Regions from separate parts of the Plantactinospora sp. B5E13 genome, predicted to be linked through region 2. Evidence: riboswitches for the same ligand, from Rfam matches in the RefSeq annotation. Region 2 holds a riboswitch; the other holds the start of a gene.
The links. A riboswitch is a leader RNA that binds a small molecule or an ion and turns the genes downstream of it on or off. The one in region 2 is predicted to bind cyclic di-AMP.
Positions count from the first base shown of each region.

Region 1: it holds a riboswitch for cyclic di-AMP, as region 2 does, so the genes downstream of both, ABGB05_RS31685 (hypothetical protein) here and ABGB05_RS25380 (NlpC/P60 family protein) in region 2, are expected to answer to the same signal.

Region 1 is NZ_JBDPLT010000054.1:34,238-42,165, forward strand. Features, by position in the region: gene ABGB05_RS31660 (5'/3'-nucleotidase SurE) at 1-563, opposite strand, end outside; gene ABGB05_RS31665 (PfkB family carbohydrate kinase) at 560-1,537, opposite strand; gene ABGB05_RS31670 (hypothetical protein) at 1,831-1,977, shown strand; gene ABGB05_RS31675 (YnfA family protein) at 2,052-2,384, opposite strand; gene ABGB05_RS31680 (cellulose-binding domain-containing protein) at 2,709-3,968, shown strand; gene ABGB05_RS31685 (hypothetical protein) at 4,089-5,096, opposite strand; cyclic di-AMP (ydaO/yuaA leader) riboswitch at 5,197-5,325, opposite strand; gene ABGB05_RS31690 (cation diffusion facilitator family transporter) at 5,569-6,483, opposite strand; gene ABGB05_RS31695 (FtsX-like permease family protein) at 6,627-7,928, opposite strand, start outside.
Region 2 is NZ_JBDPLT010000034.1:474-4,973, forward strand. Features, by position in the region: partial or broken gene ABGB05_RS25370 (pyridoxamine 5'-phosphate oxidase family protein) at 1-86, opposite strand, end outside; gene dcd (dCTP deaminase) at 268-846, shown strand; gene ABGB05_RS25380 (NlpC/P60 family protein) at 1,000-1,965, opposite strand; cyclic di-AMP (ydaO/yuaA leader) riboswitch at 2,052-2,202, opposite strand; gene ABGB05_RS25385 (N-acetylmuramoyl-L-alanine amidase) at 2,470-4,500, shown strand, end outside.

The sequences.
Region 1 (7,928 bases), on a different contig from region 2:
ACGCTGTGTCGCGGCCCGGAGGTCAACCGGGGCAGCAGGTCCAGTGCCACCCGGGCCGCGGTCGCCCAGTGCCGCCGCTCGTCCCGGTCCGGATGGGTGACCGCCATCGCCGCACCGCCGCTGCCCGCGGTCGCCTCGTGCGCGGCCAGTACGTCGAGCGACACCGCCATGCCGTGGCAGCCGTTCGCCGCCGCGGTGAACGCCGCGCCGACCGTGCCCGAGTGGAGCACCGCCCGGCCGGCGTTGGCGCCCCGGTTGACCCCGGAGAGCACCACCGCCGGTGCCGGCCCGAAGGCGCCGTGGATGGCGATCAGGGTGATCAGACCGGGCGAGCCGGCGACCGCGTACGCCTCGATGCCCGGCAGGTCCTCGAGGTGGTGCTCCTCGACCAGCACCCGGCCGTCCCGCTCCACGGCGCTCATCGCCGCACTGGCGCCGCTGGCCTCCTCCCGGGGTGCGGCGATCACCACGTCGTGGCCCCGGGCCGCCGCCGTACGGGCCAGCCAGTGCAGTCCCGGGGCGGCGATGCCGTCGTCGTTCGTGATCAGAACCCGGAGTGTCATGACGTCGTCGTCCGGTGGGCCAGCTCGTCCGGGGTCAGCCGGTCGTGCCGATCGGTGCCCACCGGCGCCAGTCGTACCCGGTCGACGAGGCCGGCGATCGCGTCCGGCCGCCCGGTGCCGAGACCGTGTCGGGTGACGTTCAGGGCACCGGCCGCGGCGCCGGTCCGGACGGCCAGTTCCAGGTCGCCGCCCTGGGCCAGTACCGCGGCGACCCCGGCGGTCATCGAGTCGCCCGCACCGCGGGCGTCGGCGACCTCGAGCCGGGGCATGGCGATCTCGTAGACCTCGCCGTCGATCAGTACCAGGGCAGGTTTCTCGGCCCGGCTGACCACCACCGACTCGGCACCGTTGGCGTGCAGCGCCCGCAGCATCCGGACGAGCTCGTCCTCGCTGTCGTCGGCCGCCCAGCCGTCCCGGAGCAGTTCCTCGTGGCTGACCTTCAGCAGGTGCAGGCCGCTGTCCAGCACGGCGGCCAGGTGCGGACCGGAGAGGTCGGCGACCACCCGGCTGCCGTTGCGTCCCAGGTCGGCGGCGAGCCGGCGGTAGATGTCGGGGGCCACCAGGGCGGGGTGGCCGGGGCCGCTGAGTACGCTGACCGGACTGCCCAGCCCTTCGCCGAGCGCCAGGTTGTAGAGCTCGTCCAGCTCGTGCCGGCTGAGTGGGTGCCCGGGTACGGAGGCGATCTCGTCCCGGCTGCCGTTGCGTCGGTCGTGCACGTACCCGCCGCTGCTGGACTCCCGGTGGATCACCCGAAGATCGACGCCCTCGCTCGCCAGCAGCGGTTCGAGCACCTGGCCGATCTCGCCGCCGAGGCCGGCGCAGAGCACCACGGGAGTGCCGAGGCACTTGATCATGCGGGCCTGCCAGACGCCCTGACCGCCGGGGTGGAGGTGGATCTCGGTCTCGTCCGCCGGTTGGTCGATGGTGACCGTGAGCTGCGGCGCCGGCGCGAAGACCATGACGTGTCCGTTCATGCCCGTTAGATACCCTCTTCGACAGTTTTAATCCATCTGGTGCCTCTGGTGATCCCCGGACATCGTCGACACGGATTGCCCCGCCGCCGCGCGGCCTGGCAGGATCGACGGGTCCCACGATCGATACGTCGGGAGGCGAGCGGTGGCGCGGACAGGCTCGTTCCGGTACACCGCCCGGGCCCGCTGCGAGCTGGCCCACGCCCGGGACCTGCTCGCCGACGTGGAGCGTCAGGCGGTGCTGCACCCGCTGATCGTCCGGGTCCGCCACCGCCACGGTGCACAACCACACCCGGTTGAGCCGGGAACCCGACGGCCAGGTGCGGATCGACGTCGAGATCACCCTCACCGCGCCCACCCCGCTCTTCGGGTACGCGTTTCGCCAGGCCCGGGCCGCGCACCTGGCCCTCGCCGAGCGCCTGCCTGCCGCCCTGCAGGCGTGACGGCGTCCGTCCGCCGCCCTGCGGTCGTAGGGGTTCCGCCCCTGCCTGGTTGCCGAGAAGCGGCGCGGACGGGGTCAGCCGCGCGGGGCGTACATGATGATCGCGACGCCGACCAGGCAGACGGCCGCGCCGACGAGGTCGTAGCGATCCGGTCGGAACCCGTCCAGCAGGACCGCCCAGCCGAGTGAGCCGGCCACGAAGACGCCCCCGTACGCGGCGAGCACCCGGCCGAAGTGCGGATCGGGCTGGAAGGCGGCGACGAAGCCGTACCCGGCCAGGGCGAGCACCCCGGCGGCGGCGAAGAGCAGACCACGCTGCTCGCGTACGCCCTGCCAGACCAGCCAGGCCCCGCCGATCTCGGCGACGGCGGCGAGCAGGAAGAGCAGGAGCGAACGGGTCACGGTCATGCCGGGCATTGTCCCGCCGCTTCCGGCCCGGCGCTGAGGTGTCCTGGGGTCGGGGGTCGTCCCGGTCGGGTACACCCCGGTTGCATATATAGATATCCGTCTCTAAGCTGAGCCGGGCCCGGCACCCGGGCAGCGTCGGCGGGCGACCAGGTACGGGCTGACCGGGACCGCCCGCCGGAGCCGCCGGAACCCGGCCGATCGCGGGGAGCCGATCGCGGGAGGCGTCGGACGGCCGCACCCGACGAGGTGTGTCGACCGTCGTCGTAGCAGCAGCATCGCCGGCGCGCTGTCGTGCGCGTCCGGCAGCCCCTGAGAGGAATCCCCATGAGGATCTCCGTACCGCATCGTCGTGCGTCCGTGGCCGGGGCGGTGGTGACCGCGCTCGCGCTCGGCACCGTCGCGGTGGCCAGCGTGCTCCCCGGCTCCACCGCCCGGGCCGCCGCCGGCTGCCTGGTCGACTACCAGGTCAACCAGTGGACCGGTGGCTTCACCGCCGCCGTCCGGGTCACCGCCGGGGACACCGCGGTCAACGGCTGGACCGTGACCTGGACCTACGGTGGCGACCAGCGGATCACCAACAGCTGGAACGCGCAGGTCACCCAGAGCGGGGCGAGCGTGACCGCCCGGAACGCGGCCTGGAACGGATCGCTTCCGGCCGGCGGCTCGACCGAGTTCGGCGTGCAGGGCACGTACTCGGCGAGCTCCGCGGCGCCGACCGGGTTCGCCCTGAACGGCGTACCGTGCAACGGCGCCGAGCCGACCACGCCGCCGACAGGCACACCCACGCCCCCACCGACCGTGACTCCACCACCGACCACGCCACCACCGACCACCCCGCCGCCGACCACCCCGCCGCCGACGACACCACCACCGACCACCCCGCCGCCGACGACCGGCTGCGGCGCCGCCGTGCTCTGTGACGGTTTCGAGAACCAGACGGGTACGACACCGTCGGGCGACTGGAGCCTGAACTATCCCGACTGTCAGGGCGGCGGCACCGCCTCGATCGACGGCACGACCGCGCACCAGGGCGGCCGGTCGGTACGGATCAGCGGTACCGCCGGCTACTGCAACCACGTCTTCGTCCGGTCCAACCGGGACCTGAGCGGCGCCGGACAAGTCCGGTACGCCCGGTTCTGGGTCCGGCACACCACCGCACTGCCGACCCAGCACGTGACGTTCCTGGCCATGCGCGACGCCAACGACGGCAACCGTGACCTGCGGATGGGCGGCCAGAACGGCGCCCTGCAGTGGAACCGCGCCTCCGACGACGCCACGCTGCCCGAGCAGAGTCCGAACGGCGTAGCGCTCAGCCTGCCGCTGCCGGTCAACCGGTGGACCTGCGTCGAGTTCCTGGTCGACGGCACCCAGGGCCGGCTGCAGACCTGGGTCGACGGTACGGCGGTGACCGGCCTGACCGCGGACGGCACGCCCACCCACGACATCGACGGGCAGTGGCACAACCGGGCCAACTGGCGGCCGAACCTGACCGATCTGCGGCTCGGTTGGGAGAGCTACGGCGAGGGTGCCGACACGCTCTGGTTCGACGACGTGGCGCTCGGCTCGGCCCGGATCGGCTGCTGACCGACCGGGCAACCTCGTCGTATTCCGGCGCCTGCGCTCTGGCGCCCGCGAAAACGACCCGCCGGCACTGCCCAGGGGTGGCGGGCGGTGCCGGCGGGTGGTTTCGTGGACGTGCGGTCGTCAGTTCATGGACAGGTGTACGTGGTTGGTGTGGTCACTCGACGGGTCACCACCCCCGTTGTAGGCCCGCCAACCACTGCTCGGCAGCCAGATCTGTTTGAACCAGATCACGTACAGCACCCCGAGCCGGTCGGCGTTGCGGACGAAGTACGCCGCCAGGTTGTTGCCGTACGTCCGGTCGCCCCCGGTGGCGACGCCGCCGAATCCGTTCTTCTGGGCGGCGAAGTCGCACGCCCGGCCCTTCGGATGCTCGCCGCTGCCACCACTGCGGTAGCAGGAGACGTACCGGGTGAAGCCGGCCGCTTTGGCCTGGTTGAGCGCGTGCAGGGTGCGTGGTGTGATGCACCCGTCGGCCGGCGTCGGGTCGTCGACGCTGCACGACTCCGGCGGCCAGGAGCCGTCGGAGTTGCGGGGCGCCGGCCGCGCCGAGGCGGAGTTGCCACCGCTGACCCCCGAACCGGGCCCGCCGCTGTTCGCCGCGGCGAGCGCCCGCTCGGCCTGCTTCTTGCGGGTCTCCATCACCTCGACCTGTTTGCGCTGCTCGCGCACCTCCCGGTCGAGTTCGGCCTTGGCCTCGACCTCGGCGTCGAGGGTCGCCCGCAGGTCGCGCAGGGCGCGGTTCTCGTTGGCGGCCACCTTGTCCAGTGCGGCGGCCCGGTCCAGCAGGCTGGCCGGGGAACCGCTGCTGAGCAGGGCGGACACCTGGCCGAGTCGGCCTGTCCGGTACGCCATGCCGGCCATCTCGGCGACCTGCTGGCTGCGGGCCGTCACCTCGGTCCGCAGTCTGCCGAGCTGCTCGTTCAGCTCCTTCTGCCGCTTGACCGAGCGGTCCAGTTTGGCCTTGGCGTCGACGTACCCCTTGCTTGCCTTCTCGAGCTGGTCGCGGAGGTCGTCGCTGCCCCCCTCGTCGATGTCACCGGGTGCGTAACCGAGTGGGGCGGGGGCCGCGGTGGCGGGGGAGCCGCCGAGCGTCACGACGAGTGCGCCCAGGGCGACCAGCGCGGTCATGACGACGGCCAGTCGGGCGGCCGATCGGCGGCCGGATCCCGGAACCGCCCGGTTGGCCGGGCGGGTGGTGCTGCTGGCGGATGCCAGGAACGGCATGACAGTGTCCTTCCGTCAGTCGCCGACCGGGTTAGCTGACGGGTTCGGGACGGAAGATCCCTACCGCTGGCGCGGATGCACCCCTGGTACCTGGTTCCCCGGCTCGCGCATGGCGATTAGGCGGCGGTCTCCACGGTCCGGTGGGTACTCCTCCGGCGGAGGCCGGGGCTGAGCCTACCGGCAGTTGCTGTCGGGTGACACATGCCGTTGCCGAAGTGGTCGCCCCGATTGTGCGGTTTCTGGGTGAACTAATCGGACATACTCGGCCGATTGTCGGACCAGATTTAAGGTCCCGCTAACTACTCCCGGTAGGCGTGTCGCGCGCCATGGCGTGGTACCCGGAGGGCCGCACCACCGGGCGCCGGGCCAGCAGCGTTCACCAGTCGGTGGGCCCGCAGGCGCCGGGCGCGGTGCGGGGCTCCACCTGCAGCGTGGCGTGTGAGATGTGAAAGTCCTCGTCCAGCGCCGAGTGGGCGGCGGCGAGCACGCTGGCGACCTCCGCCCCCGCGTCCAGGGTCAGGTGGGCGGAGGCGACCTCCATCCCCGAGGTGAGCGTCCACACGTGCAGATCGTGGACGTCGCAGACCCCGGGCACGGCCGCCAGCCGGGCCCGCACCGCCGCGACGTCGAGGTGTTCGGGAGCGGCCTGGACCAGGATGCGGACCGCCGTACGGCCGAGTCGCCAGGTGCGGGGCAGGATGAAGAGCCCGACCGCCAGCGCCACGATCGGGTCGGCCCACCGCCAGCCGGTGGTGATGATCAGCACTGCGGCGACGATCACGCCCGCCGAGTTGAGCAGGTCGGCAAGCACCTCCAGGTACGCGCCCCGCAGGTTGATGCTCTCCCGCGCCCCGGCCCGCAACAGGCCGAACGCGGCGAGGTTGGCCAGCAGGCCGAGTACCGCCACCGCCAGCATCGGACCGGCCGCGACCTCGGGCGGGTCGCCGAACCGGCGTACCGCCTCGACCAGGACGTAGAGCGCGACGCCGGCGAGCAGGACCGCGTTGGCGAGCGCGGCCAGCACCTCCAGGCGGTAGAGCCCGAAGGTCCGTTGCGGGTCGGCCGCCGCCCGGCCGGCCGCGGTGATCGCGGCCAGTGCCATCCCGATCCCGAGTACGTCGGTGAACATGTGTCCGGCGTCGGAGAGCAGCGCGAGCGACCCGGTCAGCAGCGCGGTCGCCGCCTCGATCGCCATCAGCACGGCGAGCAGTGCGAAGGCGGCCCACAGCCGCCCCCGGTGCCGCTGCGCCGCGCGGGTCAGCGCACCGCCGTGGTCATGTCCTGCTCCCACGTCCACACCTTCCCCGCTGTGCCCGGCATGATCTGACATATGCTGACATTGCGATATGTCTGGCTGGCCGGCCAGGCCGTGGACGCCGGCTCGACCGGTGCCCGGCGGCGGCGAGGCCGGCGGGTGTCAGAAGGGGACCACCCTCACCGCCGGGTGGCGTGCCGGGCGGACGGCAGGCTGGCCAGGATCGCCGCCGCGCCGGCGAGGGCGACGCAGAGGGCGAGCTGACCGACCGGGACGACCGGCCGGCCGTGCCCGTACGCGTTGATCAGCCCGAGCGCCGCCGCCCAGCCGAGGGCGACCCCGAGGACGAGCCCGGCCAGCGCGCCGACCGCGGTGATCAGCGACGCCTCGACCAGCAGCAGGGCGGTCAGCTGCCGGCGGGCCAGGCCGAGCGCCCGGAGCAGGGCCGACTCGTGTCGACGCTCGAAGACCGACAGCGCGAGGGTGTTGCCGATGCCGAGCACCGCGATCAACACCGACATGCCGAGCAGGGCGGCGAAGATCCCGAGCAGTTCGTCGAGGGTGGTGGCGAGCGCGTCGGCCTGCTCGGCGAGCGCCCGGACCCGGACCGCCGGATGATCGTGCAGCAGCGTGTCCAGGGTCTGCCGGCCGGTCGCCGTCGACACCCCGGGGGCGAGGTCGACGAGCAGCCGGTCCGGTGCCGCCACCCCGAGGCCGGCGGTGTACGTCGCCCAGTCGAGCAGGGCGGCGCCGTCGGTCGGGGCGTCGTCGTAGAGCGCGACCACGGTCAGCGGGTCCGCCGGTCCCAGGCCCAGCCCGATCCGGTCACCCAGGCCGAGACGCCGCTCGGTCGCCAGTTGGCGGCTGAGCGCCACCGTACCGGGGCCGAGCCGGTCCAGGTCGCCGGCGGTCACCTCCGGCCGGATCGGTCCCACCAACTGCCCCGGCGGCACCGCCCAGACCCGGATCCGGGCGTCCAGCGGCGCCGGCGCCTGCCGTAGCTCGGCCACCGTGGCGAACGCCGGATCGGCCCGGAGCCGCTGCGCCAGCCCGGCCGGCAACGGGCCGCGTACCGCCGTCGGGTCGCCGTCCAACCGGACCGTGTCCAGCACGAACTCCACCGGGAAGTTCTCGGTCAGCTCCCGGCCGGCCTGCTGCCGCGCGGTGGCCAGCAGGACGCCGAACATCGCCATCAGCGCCACGCCGATCATCAGCGCGCTGCTGGTCGCCGCCGTCCGGCGAGGGTTACGGCGGGCGTTGGCGACGGCCAGCCGTGCCACCGGGCCGAAGAGCCGGGCCGGCAGCCAGCCGACCAGCCGGACCGCCCGGGTGACCAGCAGCGGCGCCGCCAGCACCGTGCCGAGCAGGGCGACCATGCCGCCGCCGAGGACCAGCGGCAGGCCGGGGAAGCCCAGCGGCAGCCCGGCCAGCACCGTCAGCACCCCGCCCGCGCCGACGATCGCGGAGACCACGACCCGGGT
Region 2 (4,500 bases):
AGACCCGGCCCGTACTGCTGGAGGAGGGCGCGGATCGCGCCGGCGAGGTCGGGCTCGTCAGCGGCGAATTCGGACCAGGATGCCATGTTGTCATTCTATCGAACATACGTTCGATCACCTACCCGACCCGCCGGTGCGGTCCGCCATCCGGGACGACCGCACCGGGTGGTTCGGGACGGCCGCGGCGCTGGTCCGGACACGGCCCCAGGAGCTGCCTCCGGGCCGGCCGAGGCGCTGGCCCGGGCACTGACTCGCTAAGGTGGCACGGTGCTGCTCTCCGACCGCGACCTGGTGATCGAGATCAAGGCCGGCGCGCTCGCGCTGGAGCCGTTCGAACCGGCGTTGGTACAACCGTCGAGCATCGACGTACGGCTCGACCGGCTGTTCCGGGTCTTCAACAACCACCTCTACACGCACATCGACCCGGGGGTCCAGCAGGACGACCTGACCTCGCTGGTCGACGTGCCGGACGGTGAGCCGTTCGTGCTGCACCCGGGCGAGTTCGTGCTCGCCTCCACGCTCGAGGTGATCTCCCTCGGCGACCAGCTCGCCGGCCGGCTCGAGGGCAAGTCCTCGCTGGGCCGACTGGGACTGCTCACCCACTCCACCGCCGGCTTCATCGACCCCGGATTCTCCGGGCACGTGACCCTGGAACTCTCCAACGTGGCGAACCTGCCGATCCGGCTCTGGCCGGGGATGAAGATCGGACAGCTCTGCATCTTCCGGCTCTCGTCGCCGTCCGAGCACCCGTACGGCTCGGCCGTCTACGGGTCGCGTTACCAGGGTCAGCGGGGTCCGACCCCGAGCCGCTCCTGGCAGAACTGGCGCACCTGGCCGACCCGCTGACCCGCTGACCCGCTGACCAAAGGGCCGCCCGGCCGGCGGGCGGGCCCCGGATGTCGGCGCAGACGACCAGGCCCCGGCCGCATTCCGCGACCGGGGCCTGTTGGTGTTGTCGGCCCTCCGACCCGGGGATCCGGGCCGGAGCCGTGGCCAGGATCAGGGGCGACCGAAGCCGGCAAGGCTGCCGACCGAGTCCATCCGCGCCATCTTGACCGGCTCACCGGCCGTGGAGGCGTGCACGATCCAGCCGTCGCCGACGTACATCCCGACGTGGCTGATCGGGGAGAAGTAGAAGACCAGGTCTCCGGGCTTCAGTTGGGAGCGGCTGACCCGGCTGGTGACGCTGTACTGCCGGGCGGCGTTGTGCGGCAGGGAGACGCCGGCCTGGGCCCACGACCGCAGGGTCAACCCGGAGCAGTCGTACGAGCCCGGTCCCTCGGCACCCCAGACGTACGGCTTGCCGATCTGGGCGCAGGCGTACTTGACCGCCGTACCCATGTCGCCGCCGGGGTAGGTCGCCGGACAGGGCGCGGGCCGCAGCGGGCCGCCGGCACCCCTGCCGTACGCCTCGATCCGCATCCGCTGCAGCTTGTCGATCTCGGAGTCGATCTGCTTCTTCTTCTTCGCCTGCTCGGCCTCGGTCTTGGTCAGCTCGGCGACCAGGGCGTCCAGCGGCGCCTTCTGCTCGGCCAACCGGTTCTTGAGGTCGACGACCGCCTGCACCTCGCGCTGCTCGCGGCGGGCGAACTGGTCGAGTACCGAGAGCTGGCCGATGAGCGTGCTCGGGGTCTTGTTGCTGAGCACGGCGTTCATCATCGAGGCGCGGTCACCCTTGTACGCCTCGACGGCGAACTCGCTGACCCGGTTCATCGCCGCGTCGATCTGCTTCTGCAGCGGGGCGATCTTGTCCTGCAGCTTCTTGGCCTGCTTCTTCTTCTTCGCCAGGTCCTCACGGGTGGCGTTGTGCTTTTCGATCAGCGGCTCGAGCTCGCGCCAGTTCTTGTCGATCTGGCTCTCGATCTCGGAGACCGACGGCTCGGCGACGGCGGGCGTCATGCCGACGAACAGCACGGCGACGCTGGCGATCGCGGCGAGTGTGGTGGTGAGGATGGACCGTCGCAAGCGGGTCTTCGTCGTCGGACCGCCGGCCTGGGCCGGGCGCGGGGACGACGACCGCGGGGCGGGGGCTGCCACCGGGGTCCGTACTCCTTCTTCCTCAAGTCCGCCTACCGGGTTAGCTGACGGGTTCGGGCGGGAAGAGATTCGCCCTACCGCTGACGCGCGGATTCACCCCATGGTGCCCGGGTCCCCGGTTCGTGTGAGTCGTTGATTTTGTCGACGATTCGGCGGTGTCGAGACGTGGTCGCCGGACTGGCGGCCTGCCACCGCCTCGACGGTCCCCAACATTAGAGAAGCCTGTTATCCAAACGCAACCCGTGAAAGCAGTTAATTCGCACCGCATCGGCCCGGTCGCGGATTGTGCGGGGGGACGATCGACAATTCACCACGTCGTTACACAGCCGTGAAAGTTTCCTACAGGGCGACAAGCGCAGGTGGCAGCTATTGACGGCCACGGTGTCCCGGGTGGATGGTGATCATCAGCCATCCCCGGTGACAGGAGGTCCCATGCTCCGGACACGAAGGCCGCTGACCAGGAGAATCGCGATCGGCACCGCCGTACTCGGCGCCGCGGCGCTGGTCCCGGTCGGCGCCACCCCGGCGGCGGGCGCACCGCCCACACCCGGCCGACAACAGGAGTACGCCGCCGCGGCGGCCGAGTTCGGCGTACCGGAGAGCGTGCTGCTCGCCGTCTCCTATCTGGAATCCCGCTGGGACAGCAACGCCGGCACCCCGAGCACCAGTGGCGGCTACGGCCCGATGCACCTCACCGACCACCGCCACGTCCGCTCACTCGGCGGCGCCGAACCCGAGCATGGCGAGGACCGGCGCGGCGATCCCGCCCGACCGGGCCCGGTCACCGGCCAGGCCGCCCCCGACGCCACGAGCCGGCCGACGGTCCCCGGCCAACCCAGCCCGGCCACCGCCACGGCCCCGGACGACCCCAGCGCGGACAGCCCGGGCTCCCAGACCCTGGACACCGCAGCCGGGCTCACCGGCGCCACCGAGACCGCCCTGCGCACCGACCCGGCGGCGAACATCCGGGGCGGGGCGGCACTGCTCGCAACGTACCAGCGGGACCTGGCCGGGCCGACGGGGCGGGCCAGCGACCCGGCGGCCTGGTACGGCGCGGTGGCCCGGTACGCCGGCAGCGACCAGGCGGACGCCGCCGCGGTCTTCGCCGACGAGGTGTACCGGACCATCGTCGAGGGCGCCGCCCGGACCACCGACGACGGCCACCGGATCAGCCTCGCCGCCCACCCCGGCCTCGTCCCGCAGCGCTCCCGGCTGGACCGGCTCGGCCTCCGGACGCCGCCGACCCCGGCGACCGGGGCGGGGGCGGAGTGCCCACGCGACATCTCCTGCGAGTGGATCCCGGCGCCCTACGAGGCGTTCGGCGACGGCGACTACGGCAACCACGACCTCTCCGACTGGCCGGCCCGGCAGAAGATCGAGTACATCGTCATCCACGACACCGAGGAGACGTACGACAACACGCTCCGGCTGGTGCAGGACCCGACGTACGTGAGCTGGCACTACACCCTCCGTTCCGCCGACGGGCACATCGCGCAGCACGTCCGGGCGAAGGACGTCGCCTGGCACGCCGGCAACTGGTACGTCAACGCCAAGTCGATCGGCCTCGAACACGAGGGCTTCGCCGCCCAGGGCACCTGGTACACCGAGGCGATGTACCGGACCTCGGCCAAACTGGTCCGCCACCTCGCCGCCCGGTACGACATCCCGCTCGACCGGCAGCACATCATCGGCCACGACAACGTGCCAGGGGTGCTGCCCGGCAACGTCGCCGGCATGCACTGGGACCCGGGACCGTACTGGGACTGGTCGCACTACTTCGACCTGCTCCGGGCGCCGTTCTCCCGTACCGGCGGCCCCCGCACCGGCCTGGTCACCATCGACCCGGACGTGCACACCAACCGGCCGGCCTTCACCGGCTGCGAGACCGCCGGCACGCCGTGCGCACCACACGGCTCCTCGGCGGTGGTCCTGCACAGCGCCCCGTCCGCCGACGCCCCGCTGGTCAACGACGTCGGGCTGCGGCCGGACGGCACCCCGAACACGATGCACATCGCCGACCACGGCGCCCGGGTCTCGGCCGGGCAGACGTACGCGGTCGCCGGCCGGCAGGGCGACTGGACGGCGATCTGGTACCTCGGACAGCGGGCCTGGTTCCACAACCCGGCCTCGAAGCCGACCGCGAAGTGGGCGACCGGCCTGGTCGCCACCCCGAAGCCGGGTCGCGCGACGATCCCGGTGTACGGGCGCGCGTACCCGGAGGCCGCCGCCTACCCGGCCGGGGTACCGGTGCAGGCGGTCACCCCGCTGCAGTACACCCTCGCCGCCGGTCAGCGCTACGCGGTCGGTGACGTGCTTCCCGGCGAGTACTACCGGGCCACCACCTTCGACGGCTCGTCCCCGGGTGACTGGACGGTGATTCGGGGCGACACCCGGTACGTCCAGATCCAGTTCGGCCACCGGATCATGTACGTCGACGCGGACGACGTACTGCTGCTGCCGTCC